DNA from 2 places in the Paenibacillus sp. NPDC056933 genome. Region 2 is predicted to be linked to the other one. Evidence: riboswitches for the same ligand, from Rfam matches in the RefSeq annotation. Region 2 holds a riboswitch; the other holds the start of a gene.
What was found. A riboswitch is a leader RNA that binds a small molecule or an ion and turns the genes downstream of it on or off. The one in region 2 is predicted to bind ZMP and ZTP.

Region 1 (11,192 bases), on a different contig from region 2:
CATCGTTGAAATTCGCGGAGCGGCTGGTGGAGATGAAGCGGCGCTGTTTGCAGCGGATTTGTACCGGATGTACACACGTTTTGCTGATACGCAAGGCTGGCGTGTGGAGCTGATGGACGTGAATACGAACGACTTGGGTGGCTTTAAAGAGGTTGTTTTCCTCATCAATGGACGCGGTGCATACAGCAAACTGAAATACGAAAGTGGTGCACACCGTGTGCAACGTATTCCTACAACCGAATCGGGCGGACGGATTCATACGTCTACTTCGACAGTAGCGGTTATGCCTGAAGCCGAAGATTTCGATATTGAAATTCACGATAAAGATATCCGTGTAGATACGTTCTGTTCCAGTGGAGCTGGTGGACAATCGGTTAATACGACGAAATCGGCTGTACGGGTAACTCACGTTCCAACAGGAATTGTGGCGACGTGTCAGGATGGTAAGTCCCAGAACTCGAATAAGGAAAAAGCATTGCAGGTTCTGCGTACGCGTATCTTCGATATGATGCGTCAGGAAGAAGAAGCAAAAATTTCGAGTGAGCGGAAGAGCAAAGTAGGTACAGGTGATCGCAGTGAGCGGATTCGTACCTATAACTTCCCACAGAGCCGTGTTACGGATCACCGGATCGGATTGACGATGCACAAGCTGGATCAAATTATGAATGGTGAGATTGCGGATATCGTGTCTGCACTGACGATTGCCGAGCAGACGGATATGATGGATAGAGGAGAATAATCTGTGACCCGCGCGCAGTTTGTCATGACGCCGGAACAGAGCTGTCGGGAAGCCTTCGTGGAGGCTTCCTCTTTTTTGGAGAAGTGCGGCGTGTACGAGCCGCACAACAATGCCCGGCTGCTGCTTGAACATGTACTCGGCCGCGAAGGGGCCGAGTATTACATGATGCAGCCGGAGCCCTTTCCCAGCGAGCTTCGCAGCCGCTGGGAAGACGCCGTCACGCGCAAGGCTGCGGGTGAGCCGGCGCAGTACATTATCGGCAGCCAGGAATTCTACGGGCTGCCGTTCGAGGTCACGCCGGCCGTGCTGATCCCGCGGCCGGAGACCGAGCTGCTGGTCGAGGCTGTGCTGCGCGAAGCCGACCGCGTGTTTCCCGGCGGCGCTCCGCTCGCCGTCGATATTGGCACGGGCAGCGGCGCCATCGCGGTGACGATGGCTTCGCAGCGCCCGCGCTGGCAGGTAGGCGCCGGGGATATCTCGGCGGCTGCCCTGCAAGTGGCCGCGCGGAACGCGGCCGCGAACGGGGTACAGATCGACTTCCGTGAAGGCGATCTATTGGCCCCGTTCGCCGGGGCACGGGTGGACATCCTGGTGTCCAACCCGCCTTACATCCCGGCGGCAGATATCGCCGGGCTGCAGCCCGAGGTGCGCGATCATGAGCCGCGCACGGCACTGGACGGCGGCCCGGATGGGCTCGGGCCATACCGCATCATGCTGGAGCAGCTTGCGCTGCTGCCTGCACCGCCGCAGGTCATCGGTTTTGAGCTGGGTCAGGGACAGGCCGGGGACATCGCGGCCCTGCTTGAATCGGCCGGATATTGGCCGGAAATTATCGTCGTGCCGGACCTTGCGGGCATTGAACGGCATGTACTGGGTGTTCGCACTTCGGAACAGGTGACGAAAATGTAAGGTTCCGCGGGTTTTCCTTTTGCCGTGAAATCCTCTACAATGAGATATACCGGAGATTGCTGAATGCTTGGAGGAACATAATTACATGCTGCATAAATTCAAAAAAATAGACTACTCGATTGTTTTTATATTGCTTATTCTGATGGTCATCAGTATCTTGTCAATCTATAGTACCACCTTTGGCAGACCAAAGCTGGAGGGACTCACGAAAAGTGCAGTGATGTATTATATTTTGGGCTTCGTGGTCTTTTTTGGGATCTCGATGATCAATTACAAATTCATTATCAAAAATTATTTGTATATCTATGGCGTGGGTATGCTGCTGCTCGTTTTCGTTATATTCTTTGGTAAAGAATATTATGGAGCGAAAGGTTGGCTATCCATATTCGGAGTCAGTTTGCAGCCTGCTGAATTGTTCAAGCTATGCCTGATTGTGTTTTTATCAGCCTTTTTGGCCCGAAAGAAGAATCGTCCGCTATATTTCGGACGTGATGTCATTCCAATCTCACTCTGTGTACTGCCGCCATTACTACTCGTATTACTTCAAAATGACTTGGGGAATGCGTTAAGTTATGTGGTCATTCTTGTGGGACTATTATGGATTGGTAATATTAAATTCACCCATGCTCTTATTGGTTTTATCATCGCTGTGGCTGCTTTTATCGGTGGTATACAGGCTTATATTCATTATCATGATGAGATTGTGAAATTTCTGAAGGATGTTGGGCGTTCGCACTGGGCGGATCGTTTCGATCCATGGCTCGTGCCGGAACTGACCTCAAGAGATGTCCTCTGGCAGACCTATAATGCGAAGCTTGCGATTGGTTCTGGCGGCATTACGGGCAAAGGATATTTGGAAGGAACAACGATTCAGTCGAATCGGGTGCCATTGGCATATGCCGACTCGATCTTTGTACAGATTGGGGAGGAATTTGGGTTTATAGGCGCCTCTGTGCTGCTGCTATTGTACTTCATTCTTATTCACAGGCTGGTGCTGATTGCGCTGGAATGTAAGGACAGGGCAGGGCCCTATCTGATTGTTGGTATTATAGCGATGCTGCTCTACCAGATCTTTGTCAACATCGGTCCGTTCATTGGTCTGATGCCATTGACAGGGATTACGTTGCCGTTTATCAGTTCGGGGGGTACCTCAATTATGATCAACATGGTCAGCATGGGGATTGTGATGAGTATCAAGGTTCACACGGAAGAGAACGAGGACATCCTTGGTTCCTCAGAACAACCAGGCATTACAGAGCTGGTCATGAAGCTGTTTAGACGCAATCCATCCCAGCAGGAGCAATAGCGTTTATTCAAGGAATAGAACTAGACGATTTGCCGAAGTATAGTGAAAAAAGTAACCCTGAGACCAAACAGATCAGAGCAAGAGGATCTGTTGGACTCAGGGTTTTTCGTTTTTTTAAATCGAATGGTCCATGAAATAAGTAGGGGTGTTTAACTGTTTTTCTAAGGGTTCTGAAGGGTCTCACGCCCCATTATGCTACTGGATGATAGGAATATTCCATACTGGTGGTTAGTGTACGTAATTTCCAATTTGTCTCCCAATTATATACAATGGTAATATTAAAGACTACTGGAAATGATTAATGGGTTAATAAGCCTCAGGGGGATATGTGAGAACATGCTGAGAATGCTGAAGAAGATGGACGGGGTTATTTTGTTTGTGTTGTTGTTGCTTATGGTCATGAGTGTATTTACGGTGTACAGTGCAATTCAGTCCGATCCGAATCTTGGAAATCATCATATCAAAACGTTATTGTTTTACGTGATTGGATTCGTGGCCATCATTGGTATTGGATTGGTCAATTATAAACTGTATATCCAATATGCGTTTTATATTTACGGAGTCGGGATCGTTCTGCTGATTCTTGTCAACTTTGTTGGCGGGCCTATCAATAATGCGAATGGCTGGATCAAGATTAATGAATATCTTTCTTTTCAACCGGCAGAGTTGTTCAAAATGATCCTGATTCTGTTTCTGGCGCATGTATTGGTCAAAAGAAAAAAATCTACGCTTCGTTTCTGGAAAGATATCGTGCCCATCGGATTATGGACGTTCGTACCCTTTGCGCTTGTGATGGCTCAGAATGACCTGGGCAATGCCCTCGGATACATCGTGATTCTGGTCGCTGTGTTATGGATAGGGAATATCAAGTGGTCTCATGCACTAATTGCTCTTACCATTGTGGGAGTAACCTTTTTTGGATTTGTCAAAGCATATACGTCGTATCATGATGAGATTTTTATTTTTCTGGAAAAGGCGAACCGGGAACACTGGGCTGAGCGAATTGATCCCTGGCTTGTCCCGGATAAAGCCACGTCGAAGGCTTCCTGGCATACGAAAAATGCGGCTCTCGCCATAGGCTCAGGAGGTATAACAGGCAAGGGCTACATGCAGGGTACATCCGTGCAATCCGGGCGGGTACCGTATACGTATTCAGATTCCATTTTTGTGGTCATTGCCGAGGAGTTTGGTTTTGTAGGTGGATCTGTTCTGCTCTTATTGTACTTTATCCTCATCCATCGTATGGTGTTAATCGCTCTACATTGCAGGGACCGGGCAGGGCCTGTCGTGATTGTAGGTATTATTGGCATGCTGTTATATCAAGTGTTTGAAAATATAGGGGCTTTCCTTGGGCTGATGCCGCTCACAGGCATTACGCTGCCGTTTATCAGCTATGGCGGTACCTCATTGCTCATTAATATGGCGTGTATCGGGCTGGTGATGAGTATTAAATTATATGGTCAGGAAGAAGAGGACGAACTTCTTATGGGAGAACAACGACCTAACTTGCTGGAACGCTTATGGAGTATGGTCAAAAAGGAAAAGACAACAGCGTAATCTTTAATCTTTGTAGGATAAATCTTTGTTATGAACATTCCATATTCTAATCAGACTATGTTGGAGTATGACAATAAGGGTAAGCTAGGATTTAGATTTTTCAAGGTAGTGCCAGCCGATAAGTGTTCCATAGGCAGGCACTTCTTTGATTTCTATCGGCCATGGGCAAGAGAAAGGTCTTAACGATTCAAGTCTATCCTTTCTGTTCGAATTTTAATAGATTTATCGTTCTACCAGGTTTACTTCCAACTCTTCCGGGCATACTGATAGACATGAGAGAGTTACAGGAATCATGATCACGGGAGCCGAGGGGGAGAACGGAATGAGCAGAAGAATCGTAAAACAAATTGGACTTATTATGGTATGTCTTATGATGGTCATTATGATGTGGGAAGGTCAGAAAACCGATGCAGCTGTGGCAGCCACAGCGATTCCGGAACAATCCATTCGCTTGCGTATTCTCGCAAACTCGGATGCAGCGGGGGATCAATTGGTCAAACGCGAGATTCGTGATGCAGTTGTTGCCCAGATGGATGAATGGGTAACTGAGCTGGAGAATCCGCAAAGTCTGGAAGAAGCGCGTGGGGTCATTCGTCAGCATTTATCGGAAATCGAGGATCGTGTGGGCGAAGAGCTTGCCAATCGTGGGTTAACCTATTCGTATCAGGTGGAACTCGGCGTTGTTCCGTTTCCTACCAAATTATATGGGGGTACCGTATATCCCGCTGGAGATTATGAAGCGGTGCGGATAACACTGGGTAAAGGCGAAGGGCAAAACTGGTGGTGTGTATTGTTTCCGCCATTATGTTTCATTGATGCAGGGACAGGTGATGCCCTAGCGAAGCCTGCAACAGCATCAGCAGTGGCTGCAGAGCCAGGAGATGCGCAAGCATCCGTGCAGGCAGCCACACCGGAGGCACGTTTCTTCCTGTGGGATATGGCAGTAAAGTTGTGGGATTGGGTAACGGGATTGTTTGCATAACATGTGGGTATGCGTAAAAATGATCAGGGGGACTTCGAATTAGGGGAGTACCCTTTTGCTATTATTATGAATACATGTTTTTCACCCATGAAGCTAAATGGTTGTGAATGGGGCGCATCCCCGGGTGGAGCAGATATGTTATAATTATAAGAATCAGCCATAAAAGATAAAAAGGCATCGCGGAAGCGGGATGTCTTGCGTTTACTACCCTACTGAAGTTTAGGAATGATGGATATATGAATAGAGAGAACGAACAATTGCATCAGTCTTCCATGAAAGGCGTGGGGATGGATAGAAGTACAGGGCAACTGGTTACACATATTTGGGATGTCAATGTACTTGTAGCCAATAAAAACTCGGATGATGTGGCAAAAGGCAGCGCCTACCAGCAGGCGCTCGCGGACCTGCAGGCTGCGGCAGCCTGTCTTCGTCAAGGTCAGACCGTGGCTTTCCCGACCGAGACGGTATATGGTCTGGGCGCAGATGCACGTAGTACAGCAGCGGTGGAAGCTGTATTTGCAGCGAAGGGACGTCCTTCGGACAATCCGCTGATTGTGCATATTGCCCATCGGGACCAGCTGGATTCCCTGGTCACGGAAGTGAACAGCACAGCGGAGGCGCTCATGGCGGCCTTCTGGCCGGGACCGCTTACGATTGTGCTGCCGGTTAGGCCGGGGGCGGTATCCCCGCGGGTTACCGCCGGGTTGGATACGGTGGCCGTGCGCATGCCGGACCATCCGGTGGCCTTGCAGTTGATCGCGGCGGCGGAATGCCCGGTCGCCGCACCGAGCGCGAACCGCTCCGGGCGGCCAAGCCCGACACTCGCCGCACATGTGCGCGAGGATCTGGCAGGCCGCATCGGCGGCATCGTGGACGGCGGCCCCACCGGGGTGGGCGTCGAGTCCACGGTGGTGCAGGTCGGTGACGACGGTACCGTCACCATCCTGCGCCCTGGCGGCATTACGGCGGAGCAGCTGTCCGCCGTTGCCGCTCGTGTCGCCACGGACCCGGCGCTGCTCGCCGATGGGCCCGGTGGCGATGACAGCCCGGCGCCGCGCTCGCCGGGCATGAAGTACACGCACTATGCGCCCACAGGCGCGCTGTGCGTGGTGGAGGGGCCGCCCGCAGCGGTGGCGGCCTGGATCAGCGCCGCCCTCGCGGAGGCGGCGCAGCGCGGGGAGCGCACCGCGGTGCTGGCGTTCGCCGAGCACGCGGAGCAGTACCGCGCCGATGCCGTGTTCTCGCTGGGCGAAGCCAGCGAGCTGGAGGAAGCAGCGCGCCGGCTGTACGCCGCGCTGCGCAGCTGCGATGAGCAGGGCGCCACATATATTGTGGCTGAGGCCTGCTCGCGCGAAGGGCTGGGAGCAGCCGTCATGAACCGGCTGCTCAAGGCGGCGGGTCACCGACTCATACAGGTCGGTAACGGATAGCTCCCCTTTTTCTATAATATCGCTAAGAATATTTCCTTCTGCATCCGTCCTCTAGCCACGACTAGTCATTCATTCGTTGAATGCCAGTCATGCCAAAAGACTTCTCCGGTCATGTTTATGTCCTTGTCCGCATATGGTGTACAAGAACCTTTACGTGACTTGGGGGTATGGGGATGTGGGATGTATCTGCCCATGTTGGGCAGTTAGTAACCATTTTGATAATGGCCGTCGCTCTCGGACTGGATGCTTTCTCACTCGGAATCGGGATTGGCATGAAAGGTATCCGTCTGCGAGACATATTGCGGATCAGTACCGTAACGGCCCTGTTTCACATCATCATGCCGCTCATCGGCATGTATACGGGCAAATACGTCAGTTCTTTGCTGGGTGACATCACCACGTATGCAGCTGGCGGTCTGTTGGTGCTGCTTGGTGCCCATATGATTCTGAATGCTTTTCGTGAGGGAGATACCAAGCTGGTGGATCATCGATCTCTGCTCGGTGTGATTTTGTTCTCGCTCAGTGTCAGTGTTGATTCATTTTCCGTTGGTGTCTCGCTCGGCATGTTCAGCAGTGATTTGGTGTTAACCGTGCTGGCTTTCGGTGTATGCGGCGGAGTGATGTCTGTTATGGGTCTGCTGTTGGGACGGCGTGTGAGCCAAAATATGGGGGACTACGGGGAAGCAGTCGGCGGCGCGATCTTGCTTGCTTTTGGACTTTTGTTTATATTTTAGAATACAACGTTAATGACGACTACAGCCAAGTACAGTCTTCAATATAGAGTTATAGGTTTACTTGATTAGATGGGTTTAGAACATGATTCGACAATATTTGCAAAATGGGGAGGCTAACACAATGAAACATATTTTGTTTGTATGTACAGGAAATACATGCCGCAGCCCCATGGCAGAGGGGCTTATGCGTAAACTGGCGTCTGAGAGGGGCATTCAAGTGGATGTTCGTTCTGCAGGCGTAGCCGCAACAACGGGCATGCCAATTTCTCACCACGCGGAGGCCGTATTGAGGGATCATAACGTTGAGGGGCCACCCCATTCGACGATGCTTAGTCCGAACCTGGTCGGCTGGGCGGACCTTATTCTAACGTTAACACGGAGCCATAAACAGCATGTTATGCAGGTTTTTCCCGACGCGGTGCACAAGACGTACACTTTGAAAGAATATGTGGAGAATGATGAGAACGTCCTGAATGATCTTCAGGAACTGGACAGCCTGTTTGCCACACTGGAGATGAAACGTGCACTCGGTCAGGAGATCCTGGCGTCTGAACGTGAGCGGGCGATTGAGATCAGGCAGCGCATTCCGAGCTTTGATATTTCGGACCCGTTTGGCGGCAGTCGCGATGATTACAATGTAGCCGCGGCAGAGATTCGGACCGCGCTCGACAGACTTTTGGACAAGTTAGATTAATTCGAGTCATTTTTTATAAAAAACGGACACGGGATGTAAATTACCCGTTGATTTTAGACGCAGGTTGTTTTATGATGAAGGGGAAAACAGGGATCCGGTGTAACTGGCGACGAAGTGGGCATAACCACGATGGAGCACCGGAACAAACGGCCGGTCGCCTGGGCAAAAGAGCAATTCTGCGATACCCGCAGACTGCTCTTTTTTTCGTCTTTCATCTGAATATTCGCTATAATAGTACCTGAAATGCCGTGCAAGAATACGAAGGACAGCTAAGAGGAAGTCGGGCATGATTTTATCGGGAGGCGATAGGATGACTATTGAGTTGGATTCGGAACAACCCGGATTACGTGAACAGACCGCATCCATTCTGCGTGAATTGGCGCTTGCCGGACAGCTTGGACATGGACAGATCGTTGTGATCGGTACCAGTACAAGTGAAGTCGCAGGCAAACGGATTGGTACAAGCGGTGCGATCGAAGTGGCGCAGCAGCTTCTTGCAGGTATATCCGAGGTGCAGCAGGAGTTCGGTTTTGATGTTGTATTCCAATGCTGTGAGCACCTGAACCGTGCTCTGGTGATGGAGCGTTCCTTGCTTACACGTCTTGGATTGACTGAGGTAGGTGCTGTTCCTGTGCCAAAAGCAGGTGGCTCCATGGCATCCGCAGCGTATCGCTCACTGACTGATCCATGTCTGGCTGAACATGTGCAGGCCCATGCGGGACTGGATATCGGGGAAACCATGATTGGCATGCATCTGCGGCATGTGGCGGTGCCTTTCCGAACAGCGCTCCGCTACATCGGGGATGCCCGTGTAACTACAGCATTGACTCGTCCCAAGTTGATTGGCGGCGAACGCGCAGTGTATCGTATGGAAGAGCAACCAGATTCGACATTTTGTGACTAAGTTTATTCAACCATTTCACTTATAAACTGGGAGGAATTTAATCATGGAACAATTGCGCAAGAATGACCCGGCAGTACTGGAAGCGATGAATCTTGAACTGAAACGTCAACAAAACAACATCGAGCTGATCGCATCCGAGAATATCGTAAGCGAAGCGGTAATCGAAGCAATGGGATCTGTACTGACGAACAAGTACGCTGAAGGATATCCAGGCAAACGTTATTACGGCGGTTGTGAACATGTCGATATCGTTGAAGATATCGCACGTGATCGTGCCAAAGAATTGTTTGGAGCTGAACATGTCAATGTTCAACCTCACTCCGGTGCTCAAGCGAACATGGCAGTATACCTTGCGGCTTTGAAACCTGGTGATACTGTGCTGGGTATGAACCTTGCGCATGGTGGACACCTCACTCATGGTAGCCCGGTTAACGCTTCCGGCTTGCTGTACAATTTCGTGGCTTATGGTGTACAAGAAGATACGTTCCTGATTGATTACGATGAAGTGCGCAAAGCAGCATTCAAACATCGTCCTCGCATGATCGTTGCAGGTGCAAGTGCATATCCGCGTACCATTGATTTTGAAAAGCTTGCTTCCATCGCCAATGATGTAGGTGCTTTGTTTATGGTGGATATGGCTCACATTGCAGGACTGGTGGCTGCCGGATTGCATCCAAGCCCGGTTCCACATGCGCATTTTGTAACAACAACAACACACAAAACGCTGCGTGGACCTCGTGGTGGTATGATTTTGTGCCGCAAAGCATGGGCAGCAGCCATTGATAAAGCCGTATTCCCGGGTTCCCAAGGTGGACCTCTGATGCACGTGATTGCTTCCAAAGCGGTAGCATTCGGTGAAGCGTTGCAGCCATCATTCAAAACATATGCACAAAATGTCGTGAAAAATGCACAGGTTCTGGCTGAAACGCTGATTGCTGAAGGTTTGAACATCGTATCCGGCGGTACAGACAACCACTTGATGCTGATCGACACTCGCAGCGTAAACATCACAGGTAAGGAAGCCGAGCATGTACTCGATTCCATCGGCATTACCGTGAACAAAAATGCAATTCCGTTCGATCCAACCAGCCCGTTTGTAACGAGTGGTATCCGGATCGGTACACCTGCGGCCACTTCCCGCGGTATGAACGAAGAAGCAATGGTAGCGATTGGTAAGATCATTGCCAAAACATTGAAAAACCCTAAAGATGCAGCGAAATTGGATGAAGCTCGTGCGGAAGTGACGGCACTGACAGATCAATTCCCTCTGTACACCGACCTTAAATACTAAAAAACTTGCTCATGCTGTTTGTATTTGAGATGTTCTTAATGTAAACATGCAGACGGAGCAAACAGAATGAAGACGTAGAAGCGTAGCGTTCGCCTTTATTCCCGGATTTCCCCCTTAATAAGGGGGTTCAAAAAAATCCGGGGATAACAGCGATCGAAGGGTCATTCTGTTTGCGGAGCATCATCGTGTTTACATGCATTTCATCATCTCAACGACATAACAGCAGGAGCAAAAAGGACCGGAAGACTCATTTTTCCGGTCCTATTTTTATAGGATTCGGTTTTCTGTAATGATTAGGTGCCCTTTGATAGTGTAATTCGGTGTAGGTGATGATATAATATACAGGATTTATCGGGCCTATGAATGGTGATTAGGCATATTTGGAAATGCTGAACATGAAGAACTTACCGGAGGGACAAATTAGATGGGAAAATTAGTAATATGTGATCACCCTTTGATTCAACACAAACTGACGTTTATACGCGACATGCGTACGAATACGAAAGATTTTCGTGAATTGGTGGATGAAGTGGCAACGCTGATGGCTTATGAGATTACAAGAGATGTTGAGCTGGAGACTATCGATGTACAGACACCTGTAGCAGCCACACAGGGCAAAGTCATCTCTGGACGTATGCTCGGACTG
Region 2 (11,192 bases):
TAGTAGTTATCGTCATCTTAAGGAGTAGTTATCGTGATACAAAGAATGCGAAGCAAACGAATCTTTCGAATCACAGCGATCGTCATCTTACTTTTGCTCACATTATCCATCGCATTTGTTTATGTTAATGACAGAGCTGGAGGGTTGTCCGATCAGCGTATGTCCAAGGCAATGGGGATGAGTGATACCCTTCATATACCTGTAGGTAAAAGTCCTGAAAAAGCAATTCAGAAATTTAGAACCAATGGCGAATCATCACAAATCATTCATCAAGAACCGGTCGATGGCGGCATGATCTTGTTTACGCATAGAACGAGTCAGGAAAATAACAGCAATCTACAGGTGGAGTATGCTCGAAAGATATTATTCGGGTGGAAGTGGGTATGGGGTGGAGGTGGGCTCGGAACAAATAATCTGGTTTGTGTTCTTGCCCTCGTCAGCTAAGATCCCCTATGAGATTAAGGGATTCAACGATAAAGGAGAGCTCATAACCCATAAACAAATTGAAGATCCGAATGACAGTGGTTCCATGGTTCTAGGAGAGAGTTAAGGATTGTGCAATAAAAAGGGAACAACCCATGGTGTAAAGGCTGTTCCTTTTTTGCTATCGCCAATAAAACTATCTACGATTGGCTTTGACGTATTTTAGTTGTGCAACAATGATCACACTAATAATTACCAGTAGGAACCAAGAGCTGATCTTGCTAAAACTAACCAGTTGCCACGAGTCATGTTGGTCAGGGTATTTCCAGCCATTAAAAAATGTGGCTATATTTTCAGCCGTCCAGATGAAAAAACCTACGATGATAAAAGCCAGTGTCAATGGCATTCGATATGTGCTTAATCGGACCCGGTAGATAATCCATGTTTTCCTAAATACGATAAATACAAGCGCCGTCAGCCACCAACGAAAATCGGGAATGAAATGATGTGTAAAAAAATTGATATAGATGGCTCCGCCTAACAGAACCGAAGACGCGAACCCAGGCCAACCAGTCATGTCCATACGCAATCTGCGCCATATTTGACACATAAAGCTTGCTACACTTGCATACATAAATCCACTATAAAGGGGGACGCCAAAAAGCTTGGTAAAAGCAGGCTCAGGGTATGACCATGATCCCATCCAGACTTTATAAATCTCCAGCACCAAACCAATTAAGTGAAATATACATATGACTTTGATTTCATCACGTGTTTCCAGCCCGCTGCGGTACATAAGGTATTGCACTAGTAATAATACAAGTAGAATGGCATCATAGCGGTGAAGGAAGGGAATCTCTATAACGCTTGACAGGGCTAAGGTTCCAAAGATCGCCACAGGAAAAATGCAACTCATCGCCTGATGATAGCCAAAATGCAGGAGCTGTACTAAAGGTTTCAATTGATGTTTATCTCCTTCCCAAGCCTTGTTCATAATAATATAGATATAATCCATTTGTAAAAAGAGAAAAAAATATCTCCGAATTTTCTTGTTTTCCGTTCAAAAAGCGTATGCAATGTGACTACAGCTACTTGAGGATATAATTAAAAAGATCCCTTCGAATTGAAGGGACCTGACTGTGGATCTAATTCATTGACTTTTCAGAAAGAATGGTTGCTGACTTAATCGTATGTTCAATGAGTGTAGCAATGGTCACAGGGCCAACGCCGCCCGGTACTGGTGTAATTGCTGAAGAAGGAGCAAAGCAAGCATCATAGTCCACATCTCCGACATTTCCTTTGTTATAACCTGCATCGATAACGACAGCACCAGATTTAATCCATTCTCCTTTAACAAAGAGCGGTTTGCCCACGGCTGCAATAATGATATCGCCAAACTTCACGATTTCTTCCAGATTCATGGTTTTGGAGTGGCAGGTCGTCACCGTTGCATTCCGGTTAAGCAGCATGGCTGATACAGGCTTGCCCAGAATTGGACTTCTTCCAATGACCACCGCATGTTTGCCTTCGATTTGAATATTGTAGAAATCCAGAATACGCATAATAGCCTGTGGTGTACAGGAAGGAAATTCGGCTTCTCCAAAAGCATTAAGTGCAAAACCAAGGGTCGTTACACCGTCAACGTCTTTCTCGATACTGATGGTATCAAAAGCTGCTCTTTCATCGATATGATTCGGGACAGGGTGCTGGAGCAAAATGCCGTGTACGGAAGGGTCATCATTTAGCTTGTTGATCTCTTGAATCAATTCCTCTGTGGTGGTGTCCGCAGAAAGAACGACCTTAATGGAATGCACACCAATGCGAGCACAAGCATTTCCTTTCATACGCACATAGGTCGCTGAGGAAGGATCATCTCCGACCAAAATCGTCGCGAGACAAGGCTGGATGCCTCTTTTCTTAAGAATGGCAACCTTGGAGGCCATGTCTTCCTTCATAAAATCCGCTACCGTTTGTCCATTCAAAATCAGTTTGTCTGTACTCATATCTCACATCGCCCTTTCAATATAAAAAAGAGGCAAGGAAATAAATATTCCTTACCTCTGCCCAGGCGTACGGCTTATTACAAAACCATATGCTCCCTCACGGTTCACCGTGTTCGCCAGTTACATATGGTCGTTTAAATTGTTTAGATAGATAGTACTTGAAAAAGAAGAAATGTTCAATAGTTTGGCAAATGAGCAGACACGTTGTCAGCGAAAAAATTTTAATCATGCTCAATGTAGTTGATAACCATTATCATTCGTGATATATTGTTAATTAGTAAACAATAATTATTAGAATTCGTAATTTTATACTTGAATTTAAAACATTTTTTTTGTTTATCGGTAAATAAGGAGTGATAGAAGGATGGATTCAAAAGATCGAACAAAACAGTTGCTTTATGACCAATTTATCCGTTTATTACATGTATATGAGAATCACAAGGATACGGAAATCGAGCATTTTCTAAGTATCGCCCAGCGTGAAAGCATCGAGAAAATTCCTCAGCATTTGACCGCGATTCATATGATAGATTGCATTGGCAAGCATGAGCCTATTAACAACACGGGGATTGCCGAGGCGATGAATTTGTCCAAAGCAAGTATCACCAAGATTGGCAAGAAACTGCTGGAGGAAGGATTCGTCAAACTCACGAAAATGAATGACAACAAGAAGGAGAGCTATTTCCGGTTGTCAGCGCAAGGCAAAAAGATATTTGAACTGCATGAACGTCTGCATGTACATGAGGCTGAACATTTCTATCGTACTTTGGACAAATATTCGGAAACGGAGCTAAAAGTAATCCATCGATTTCTTCAAGACAGCAGTATAAATATTGAATCCAGGTAAAACGAAGGAGAGTGAAGCATTTGAGTCTGGCGGAATTGATCAGGGAACGCAGAAGTATTCGTAAATGTAATTCCAAGCCGGTGGAACAGGAGTTAGTTGTTGAATTGCTGCGCAAGGCCACACGGCTTCAACCATTTGTTGAAGCTGGCTCGTGGCGTGTGGTATATGCCGGAACTCCCGAAGCACGCAAACGGCTGGTGGATTGCATGCTGGAACAGATGTCGCAGAGCAAGTTGGGGAAGCTGATTCCGGGAAAACTGCTGGATGTTTTTAAAAAGAGGTTTAGCGATATTCCTGCTCATGCCATTGTTATGTCGACTGTAGGACCGGATCGTCTGACCAATGACCGCAATTATGCGGCTGCCTGCGGGATGATGCAGAGCTTCCAACTGCTGGGCTGGGAACAAGGGTTAGGAATGCTGTGGGATACAGAGTCCATGATTCAGCATAAAGGATTTTTCCAAGGGATTGGACTGCGTGAGGATGAAAGATTTGTTGGCATTCTTCATATGGGATATTACGACAAAGCGCCAAGAAGTCGGAAAAGAACGCCAGCTGAGCAGAAGTGGACTGTATTGCGAGGGCAGGCTACGTAGAAGAGGAGGATGTAAAAATGAAATTGTTCGATCTGGAAGGAGACATGAATAATCCGAGTGAGTTTTTGGATCGACCGGTACCGCAGGCGCTAATCCTTGAATTGCTCAATCATGCCGTATGGGCGCCAAATGATGGACTCCGTGAGCCATGGCGATTTATCTTTGCCGATAACCGTAATGGGAAGCTTATGCAGGGATTGCAGGAGCACGCTCCAGCGTATCTTCTGGTCCTGGTGAAGGAAGAGGCGGATCATCATAAGCGGGAAGAGGACTTTGCAGCCGTCTTCTGTCTGATCCAAAATTTTCGATTGCTGGCTCATGAGCAGCGTCTGGGTGTGCGCTGCACATTGCATGACTGGATGTACGATCGGAGCCGTGCTGAAACGTTTGGTGTACGGAGTAACGAGCGGATTGCTGCGGTACTAGAATTGGGATATGGCGCTGAACAGCTGGAAGGGAAAGCTGAAATAGCTGAACCTCAGCTTCAGTTCGAACTGTTGTAGCGAGGAAGATGTAAGGGAAGAGAATTCAAATGAATGAGGAACGACAAAACCTTGATAGGGATTGTCGTTCCTTTTTATGTGGGGGTGTGTATCAGATTTGTAGGTTACAAGCCAGCTAAACTGGATATGTACGACGAATCCAAAGATCTACCACTGTAGAAAATGACATTTCTATAATATATTAATTCCCTTGTTATGAGAATTAAATTGTGATTTATTCTGTAAAGTAGATAAATCACCATCTAAATTTTTCAGATTCGGAAGGAATGCTGCGGCGGCCGAACAAAGCAAGGGTAGAAGACCCAAAGACAAGAATAGGATAGGCAGACCGTAGCGTTCTGCCACTGCTGCACCTGCCAAAGCACCCACAGGCTGCAGTCCTCCACCAATGAGGAAACGTATCGAGTTGACTCTACCTTGCAGAGATCCAGGAACAAGCGTGCCATGCAAAGAAGAACTGAGAGAACCAAAGAAAGGCCCTGCAGCACCAGCGGCACATAAGGCAACGAGCGCAAACGGGTAACTCGGGAATAGGCCCAGCAAGGCGTTAAAAAGCCCGATGGCGGCTAGGCTGCACAGCATCACTGTCCGTCGTCTTTTGATTTCGCCCATCCACGAGATGACTACTAATCCTACTAATGTGCCACATGCGGAAGCGGTGGTCAGTGTGCCCATAGCAGCGGCATCCCGATGTAACACTTCACGTACAAAAGGAATCATCATCGTCCAGATGGCCACAGAAGACATGTTACTGATCGCAACCATTCCCATAATCGAGAGCATGGCGGGGAAACTACGATAAAAGGAGAACCCTTCATGAATATCTCTGATATACGCTTTAATGGAAAAGGAGTCCTTTGCTGACGCCGGCTTCTGCATTGCGGGCAGACAGAGCAATGTGGCGATGGCGGCGGTGTAACATACGGCGTTGATGCCAAGCGTCGGCAACGCTCCGGCGGCGGCAGTAAGCGCTCCAGCCAGGGCCGGCCCCAACAAGGCAGCTGCATTACGGCAGCCGTCGATTACCGCGAATGCACGCACCAGTTTGCGCTTACCTGACACTCCCGGAACAATAGCCATCGCTGTGGGCATGAATAGGGCAGAACATGCCCCGCTCAACCCTGCGGCCAGAAAAAGATGCCATAATTGCAAGTGGCCTGCGAGTCCCAGACTCAGCGGCAATAAGAGAGCAAGCAACCTAACAGAAGCAAGCACTGCCATGAACCGGCCCCGGTGCAGCCGATCAGACAACGGTGAGCCGATCAACCGAAAGGCCACTTCTGGAATCGTAAAGCATAGTGCCATCGCACCCATGGCCATTTTAGATGCAGTTATTTCATAGACAAGCCATTCCATAGCCAGAAGACCAAATACGTCACCAAAAGAACTAAGAGTAACAGTAGCTAATAAACCATAATAACTGCGCTTAAGCATGAGAGCTCCTCCGTATGCGTGGGTTAAAGGGACCTGATGATCATTCTTCGATATAAGCTGAAATCTGTTCCGAAAGTTTGTTGAGGGCTTCCAGACGCAGGCTGTAAGAGGTCGTTTTCTGGTTATAATGCACGATCACAAGGCCCGCTGCCCTTAATGAAATCAGGTGGTAGTGTACCGTGCTCTTAGAAAGTTTAACCTCGCTAACGATCTCAGTGAATGTTAACTGCCTTCCAGCCAACAGGCGGAGGATGTATAATCTGGTTTCGTCGGACAATGCTCGTGTTAGACGCAGCAGTTTATGTTCAGGCCGCCCCGCTGCTGGAGGGAGAATATCGGCAGAGTAGCTGGTGAAAATCACTTCATCAAAGATGGCTGAGGTGACAAAGGGACGGGCATGATATTGAGGAATTAGAATCACTTGTTTGAGCAGAGGGGTGGGATAAAGACGCATACCCTCCGTAGCCTCCTCATAGACCTCTAGGTCATTGGTTCCGTTTAGAGTGGACCGTCTGGTTTCAGCTTCTAAGGCAAGACCTTCGATAACCGCCGAATCGATTTGACTGAAATAGTGTTTATCCCATTCACGCAGCGCTTCGGTTGTCCGACTGCGCAGTTCCGGGAGATTGGAGGGCACGGACAACTTCACATTAGCAGCGATATCATACAGCTGGCCTGTAGACAGATCTTCAAGCCAATCCAAAAAAGCACTCACTGAGCGTTCTCCGGGGCAACTCCAAATATAAGGCGCAAGGCTGAAATCGCCTACAAGTTTTATCGTCTCCCGCATTTGTTGGAGTTTGGCAGGTGCGAATCGATCCTGTACTTCTTTAACCCATAGTTTTCCGGCATCCAGAGCATTATGATTCTGTTTGCTCATGAAAACCGTCAGGCTGCTTACACATTCATAAATGGGTGCGAAATCAACTTTCACTTTGTAGTTCATAACTCGAAATTTCTCCTCGTCTCTATTGTTCTATATTTATAGAACAACTCATTTGTTTTATTTTATACGAACAATTATGGGTTTGCAACAAAAAGTCTAATGATTCACTTATTCTCTTCAACGAAAAAAGACGTTCCACGGGTGGCGAGCACCTGAAGAATCGTCTTTAGGATTTATTCTGACAGCAAAATGAGCAGACATTAAAAAATAACCGAGTAATACTCTCCAAAAGTGTATATTAAACTTTAATCTTGGATGAGTTCTGCTAGCTGATCTTTCACATTTACATCACTTAATCCCCCGTGGTAACAAATGACAGATGTAATGTCTAGATCTGCATACTTTCTTAACGAGAGTTTTGCTGCGTTCATATCCGGTGTAGTCGGGGCGTGAATTCCCCCAAGCATACCGTCTACACTGTACATGGAGTCTCCGGCAATGAGAATTTTGCTTTCCTTCAAATAAAGACTGATATGCCCAGGTGTATGCCCAGGCGTGTGAATAACGCAAATCCCGCCGCAAAACGGCAGTTCCTGACCATCTATTAAGGTATCGTGTACTTTGCCCTTTGGAGGATTGTCCAAGTGACCATCTTTCAAGAGAGGCAGCTCCCCTTGGATGTACGGCTTATCCAGTTCGTGTGCATATACATTAATAGTGTTGCCACGCGTCTGCAAAATCTCCGGAAGATTCCCTATATGATCGACATCCTGATGGGTCAAAATCACTGCATTTAATTTGTCTAACGAGACGCCAGTCTTTTCCATTGCCAGACTCAGATCCTCAAATTGACCTGGAAAACCAGTGTCTATTAGAATCGTCATTTCTTGATCCTTTAAAAGAATGGGGTGGATCACATTCCCATGATAATCCAGATGGAGCATTTCAACTCCCTTTGAAATTTCCATAATATTCGTCCTCCGTAGAAAGAAATTGATAAGTAAAGTATCTCTTTGTAAACGAATCAAGTTCCTAAAAAGATATGGGGTACAGTTCCTTCAAAAATAAAATTAATGGTAAAATAAAAAAAGGAGGGGATATCATTTAGCTTACACAGCTACAATATTTGAGCAAAAAACTGAATTCAAAATGGTAAACTTTTATTATTGAGTAAATACACAGATGGTATAGAAATGTTGGAGGTGCAAGGTCATAGTGAAGAAATTAATCTTGGCAACACTATTATTCTTAACGAGTTACTTATTATTCTCATCAAATTCAACGGAAGCTTCAACAACAGTTAAAACCGCTGTACATACCTATAAAGGTCAACCGTATGTTCAAATTAGTGGTGGAAATGCAATAGTTATAAAAAAAATAAATGATACTTTAAAGGAACATACAGTAAAAGTAGCTAATGACAATAAGGCTCTCCAACAAAATAATAGTGTAGCTTGGAACAAAACGAGCGTGAAAACAACGTACAATAATAATAAAATATTATCTGTAGCATACACAGATGGGCTCAATTACAGCGATGACAATATAGGAACATATGTATCAATTATTTTTAATTTTGATCTTGCAACAGGTGACCGAATTACATTATACGATTTAGTAGATTCTGATCAAAAAAAGGCCAATCTTGTGTCTATTTTATCTCATAACCTTCAGCTCAAGTATAATAAGGGAATTAAAATTTATGAAAAGAGTATATATGATGTTCCGATAGGCTCTTTCACACCATTTTATTACTACGATAAGGGTATAGTTGTTCGATTTTATCCCTCTCAAATTGCAGAATTGTCAGAGGGGTTTATAGACATAAAGGTTCCATTCTCACAGTTAAATGAAGAAATAAATAGATTGGACCCTCGTATCACTTATTTAGATTATCTCCAAAACAATGTGACTGATTATGTTGATACTGAGATGGAATACTTTGATGGATATAGTATAAGGAATAGTTATCAACTCTTAAATGGTGAAATATGGGATCAAGTTGAGCCAAATTTTTTTAGCCTTCAATCATATTCGTTGTATCCGAAAGTACGCATATATAAAGATAAAACACGCTATTATATGTGGGTTGAGGGTACAGATGACGCAGTAGAGGTTGAGAGGATTAAATAATTTATAAGCATAGAATTTATTTCTCAGCCGCCCTTCTGGGCGGCTTTTTGCCTATTTGTTTACTTGTAGGTACAAGTCGATTTTTATAAGGACAGCAGAGATAAATCTAAACATATTAGAGATTAATCTTTAGTTTGCCAGGTTTTTATGTAACCGCTGTCATTCTATAATTTAGTTAGAAAGGAGGTAAAAGTAAAAAAAACCAATGGTAAACCGAATACACCACAGAAAATCAAACTAACCGTAGTTTTATAGTGAAAATACAAACATATCAGGAGGTAGAGTATGTTCAAATTTGGTAAAAAAATGTTAACGGTCGTTCTGGCAGCTTCCATGAGTTTTGGGGTATTCGCGGCAACCTCAAGTGCGGCAACAGATTATTGGCAAAATTGGACCGATGGCGGCGGAACAGTCAATGCTGTTAATGGATCAGGCGGTAATTACAGTGTAACATGGCAAAATACGGGGAATTTTGTAGTTGGTAAAGGTTGGAATGTCGGATCTCCAAACCGGACAGTTAACTATAATGCAGGTGTCTTTGCACCATCTGGTAATGGGTATTTGACACTCTACGGGTGGACAAGAAATGCACTCATTGAATATTACGTTGTAGATAGTTGGGGAACGTATCGACCAACCGGAACTTATAAAGGTACAGTAAACAGTGATGGTGGCACGTATGATATTTATACAACGATGCGATACAACGCACCTTCTATTGATGGCACACAAACCTTTGCCCAGTACTGGAGTGTAAGGCAGTCGAAGAGAGCGACTGGGGTCAACTCTGCGATTACATTCAGCAACCATGTGAACGCCTGGAAAAGCAAAGGAATGAATCTGGGCAGCAGCTGGTCCTATCAAGTATTGGCGACAGAAGGATATCAAAGCAGCGGAAGTTCCAACGTAACGGTGTGGTAAGTAATCTAAAGTAAGCTATTTTATGGAAGTAAAACAGTTTCTTATACATTAGGGACAGGCACAATGCCATTCCCACAGAAAAAAAGTAATATCATCAGTCCGGATGCGTTAAGGCCGTTTCTCGTCAGACAAACGGTCTTCGACGTTGCCGGATGCGAATGACAGGCATCATAGCCTATTATTTTCCCATTAGTTTAAAGGAGATCGTTCTATGAGAAAGCTATTAACGTTCTTTTTAATAGCAACAATGCTAGTGATCAGCGCTTGTTCGCAGGATAAACCTGAACCCAAGGATAACCTTATATTCGTGGAAGGCGGGACGTTTAAGAACAGCAAATCCAATTTCGCGGGGAGAGATGTGACCCTGTCGAACTTTTATATCGGTAAATATGAGGTAACTCAAAAAGAATGGGCTGAGGTCATGGGAAATAACCCCTCCGGTTTCAAGGGAGATCAATTGCCAGTGGAGATGGTGAGTTGGTATGACGTGGTGGAGTACTGCAACAAAAGAAGTATTCAAGAAGGCTTAAAACCGCATTACAATATAGATAAAAATACCAAAGACCTGAATAATAAGAATGATAACGATAATTTAAAGTGGACAGTAACCATTAATGAGGGAACTAACGGTTACCGACTGCCTACAGAAGCGGAATGGGAATATGCCGCAGGCGGAGGTCAGGAGAGCAAAAATTACACATACAGCGGAAGTAATAAAGTCGACGAAGTCGCATGGTATTGGAAGAACGCCGGAGACAAAATCTTAACCGGAGATTGGAACTGGCCTGCCATAGAGAGCAACAAAAATAAAACAAAAACGATAGGTACCCAGAAACCCAACGAGCTTGGAATCTATGATATGTCTGGCAATGTTAGAGAATGGTGCTGGGACTGGTACAGCGACGCGGAGAGCCAAACTGCTTCCTTTCGGGTGGTGAAGGGCGGGGGCTGGATCGGCGGTGTTAACAATAACGAAATCGCTTTTCGAGGCAAATTCGATGCCAATGGGTTTGGTCCCGATCAGGGTTTTCGTGTCGTTCGCGGGGAATAAGCCGGAACATCGTAAAGTGCCCTAACAATTTAAGCAAGCCTCATATGCTGCAAAGTAATTCGTTGAACATAAAGAGATGCTCCACGCTAATGTAGATTAGCCAGGGCATCTCTTTTTTGAATGCTTGTAATTCCTACTAATGCAGCGGTTGATCATGTTTCCCTTGTCCATGTCAGGAGCGTGGGTTCGTTTATCGAAGAATCCTAGCAACAAAGCAAGAAGACAGATGAATCGCCGGCTTTACTAAATGCATTGTCGTACAGTTTGGGCCTTTATTTTGCAGGATCAAAAAGTATCCTACGATACATAAATGATCGGATCATACAAAAAAGTGCGTACTACTCAACGATCTGTGAACCTGATAATCTAACAATCGTACGGCAAGCTGAAAACTG

Region 1: it holds a riboswitch for ZMP and ZTP, as region 2 does, so the genes downstream of both, ACFTRD_RS23405 (TIGR01440 family protein) here and ACFTRD_RS10995 (bifunctional 5,10-methylenetetrahydrofolate dehydrogenase/5,10-methenyltetrahydrofolate cyclohydrolase) in region 2, are expected to answer to the same signal.

The regions. Positions count from the first base shown of each region.
Region 1 is NZ_JBHUQN010000003.1:722,029-733,220, forward strand. Features, by position in the region: gene prfA (peptide chain release factor 1) at 1-739, shown strand, start outside; gene prmC (peptide chain release factor N(5)-glutamine methyltransferase) at 764-1,648, shown strand; gene ACFTRD_RS23375 (FtsW/RodA/SpoVE family cell cycle protein) at 1,734-2,954, shown strand; gene ACFTRD_RS23380 (FtsW/RodA/SpoVE family cell cycle protein) at 3,291-4,511, shown strand; gene spoIIR (stage II sporulation protein R) at 4,834-5,493, shown strand; gene ACFTRD_RS23390 (L-threonylcarbamoyladenylate synthase) at 5,730-6,923, shown strand; gene ACFTRD_RS23395 (manganese efflux pump MntP) at 7,097-7,657, shown strand; gene ACFTRD_RS23400 (low molecular weight protein arginine phosphatase) at 7,779-8,351, shown strand; ZMP/ZTP riboswitch at 8,441-8,522, shown strand; gene ACFTRD_RS23405 (TIGR01440 family protein) at 8,662-9,255, shown strand; gene ACFTRD_RS23410 (serine hydroxymethyltransferase) at 9,299-10,546, shown strand; gene upp (uracil phosphoribosyltransferase) at 10,971-11,192, shown strand, end outside.
Region 2 is NZ_JBHUQN010000001.1:2,458,932-2,470,123, forward strand. Features, by position in the region: gene ACFTRD_RS10980 (hypothetical protein) at 1-3, shown strand, start outside; gene ACFTRD_RS10985 (hypothetical protein) at 34-444, shown strand; gene ACFTRD_RS10990 (DUF817 domain-containing protein) at 620-1,417, opposite strand; gene ACFTRD_RS10995 (bifunctional 5,10-methylenetetrahydrofolate dehydrogenase/5,10-methenyltetrahydrofolate cyclohydrolase) at 1,569-2,426, opposite strand; ZMP/ZTP riboswitch at 2,479-2,560, opposite strand; gene ACFTRD_RS11000 (MarR family transcriptional regulator) at 2,791-3,273, shown strand; gene ACFTRD_RS11005 (nitroreductase family protein) at 3,285-3,869, shown strand; gene ACFTRD_RS11010 (nitroreductase family protein) at 3,887-4,372, shown strand; gene ACFTRD_RS11015 (MFS transporter) at 4,544-5,806, opposite strand; gene ACFTRD_RS11020 (ArsR/SmtB family transcription factor) at 5,847-6,752, opposite strand; gene ACFTRD_RS11025 (MBL fold metallo-hydrolase) at 6,998-7,660, opposite strand; gene ACFTRD_RS11030 (hypothetical protein) at 7,908-8,825, shown strand; gene ACFTRD_RS11035 (glycoside hydrolase family 11 protein) at 9,111-9,746, shown strand; gene ACFTRD_RS11040 (formylglycine-generating enzyme family protein) at 9,958-10,797, shown strand.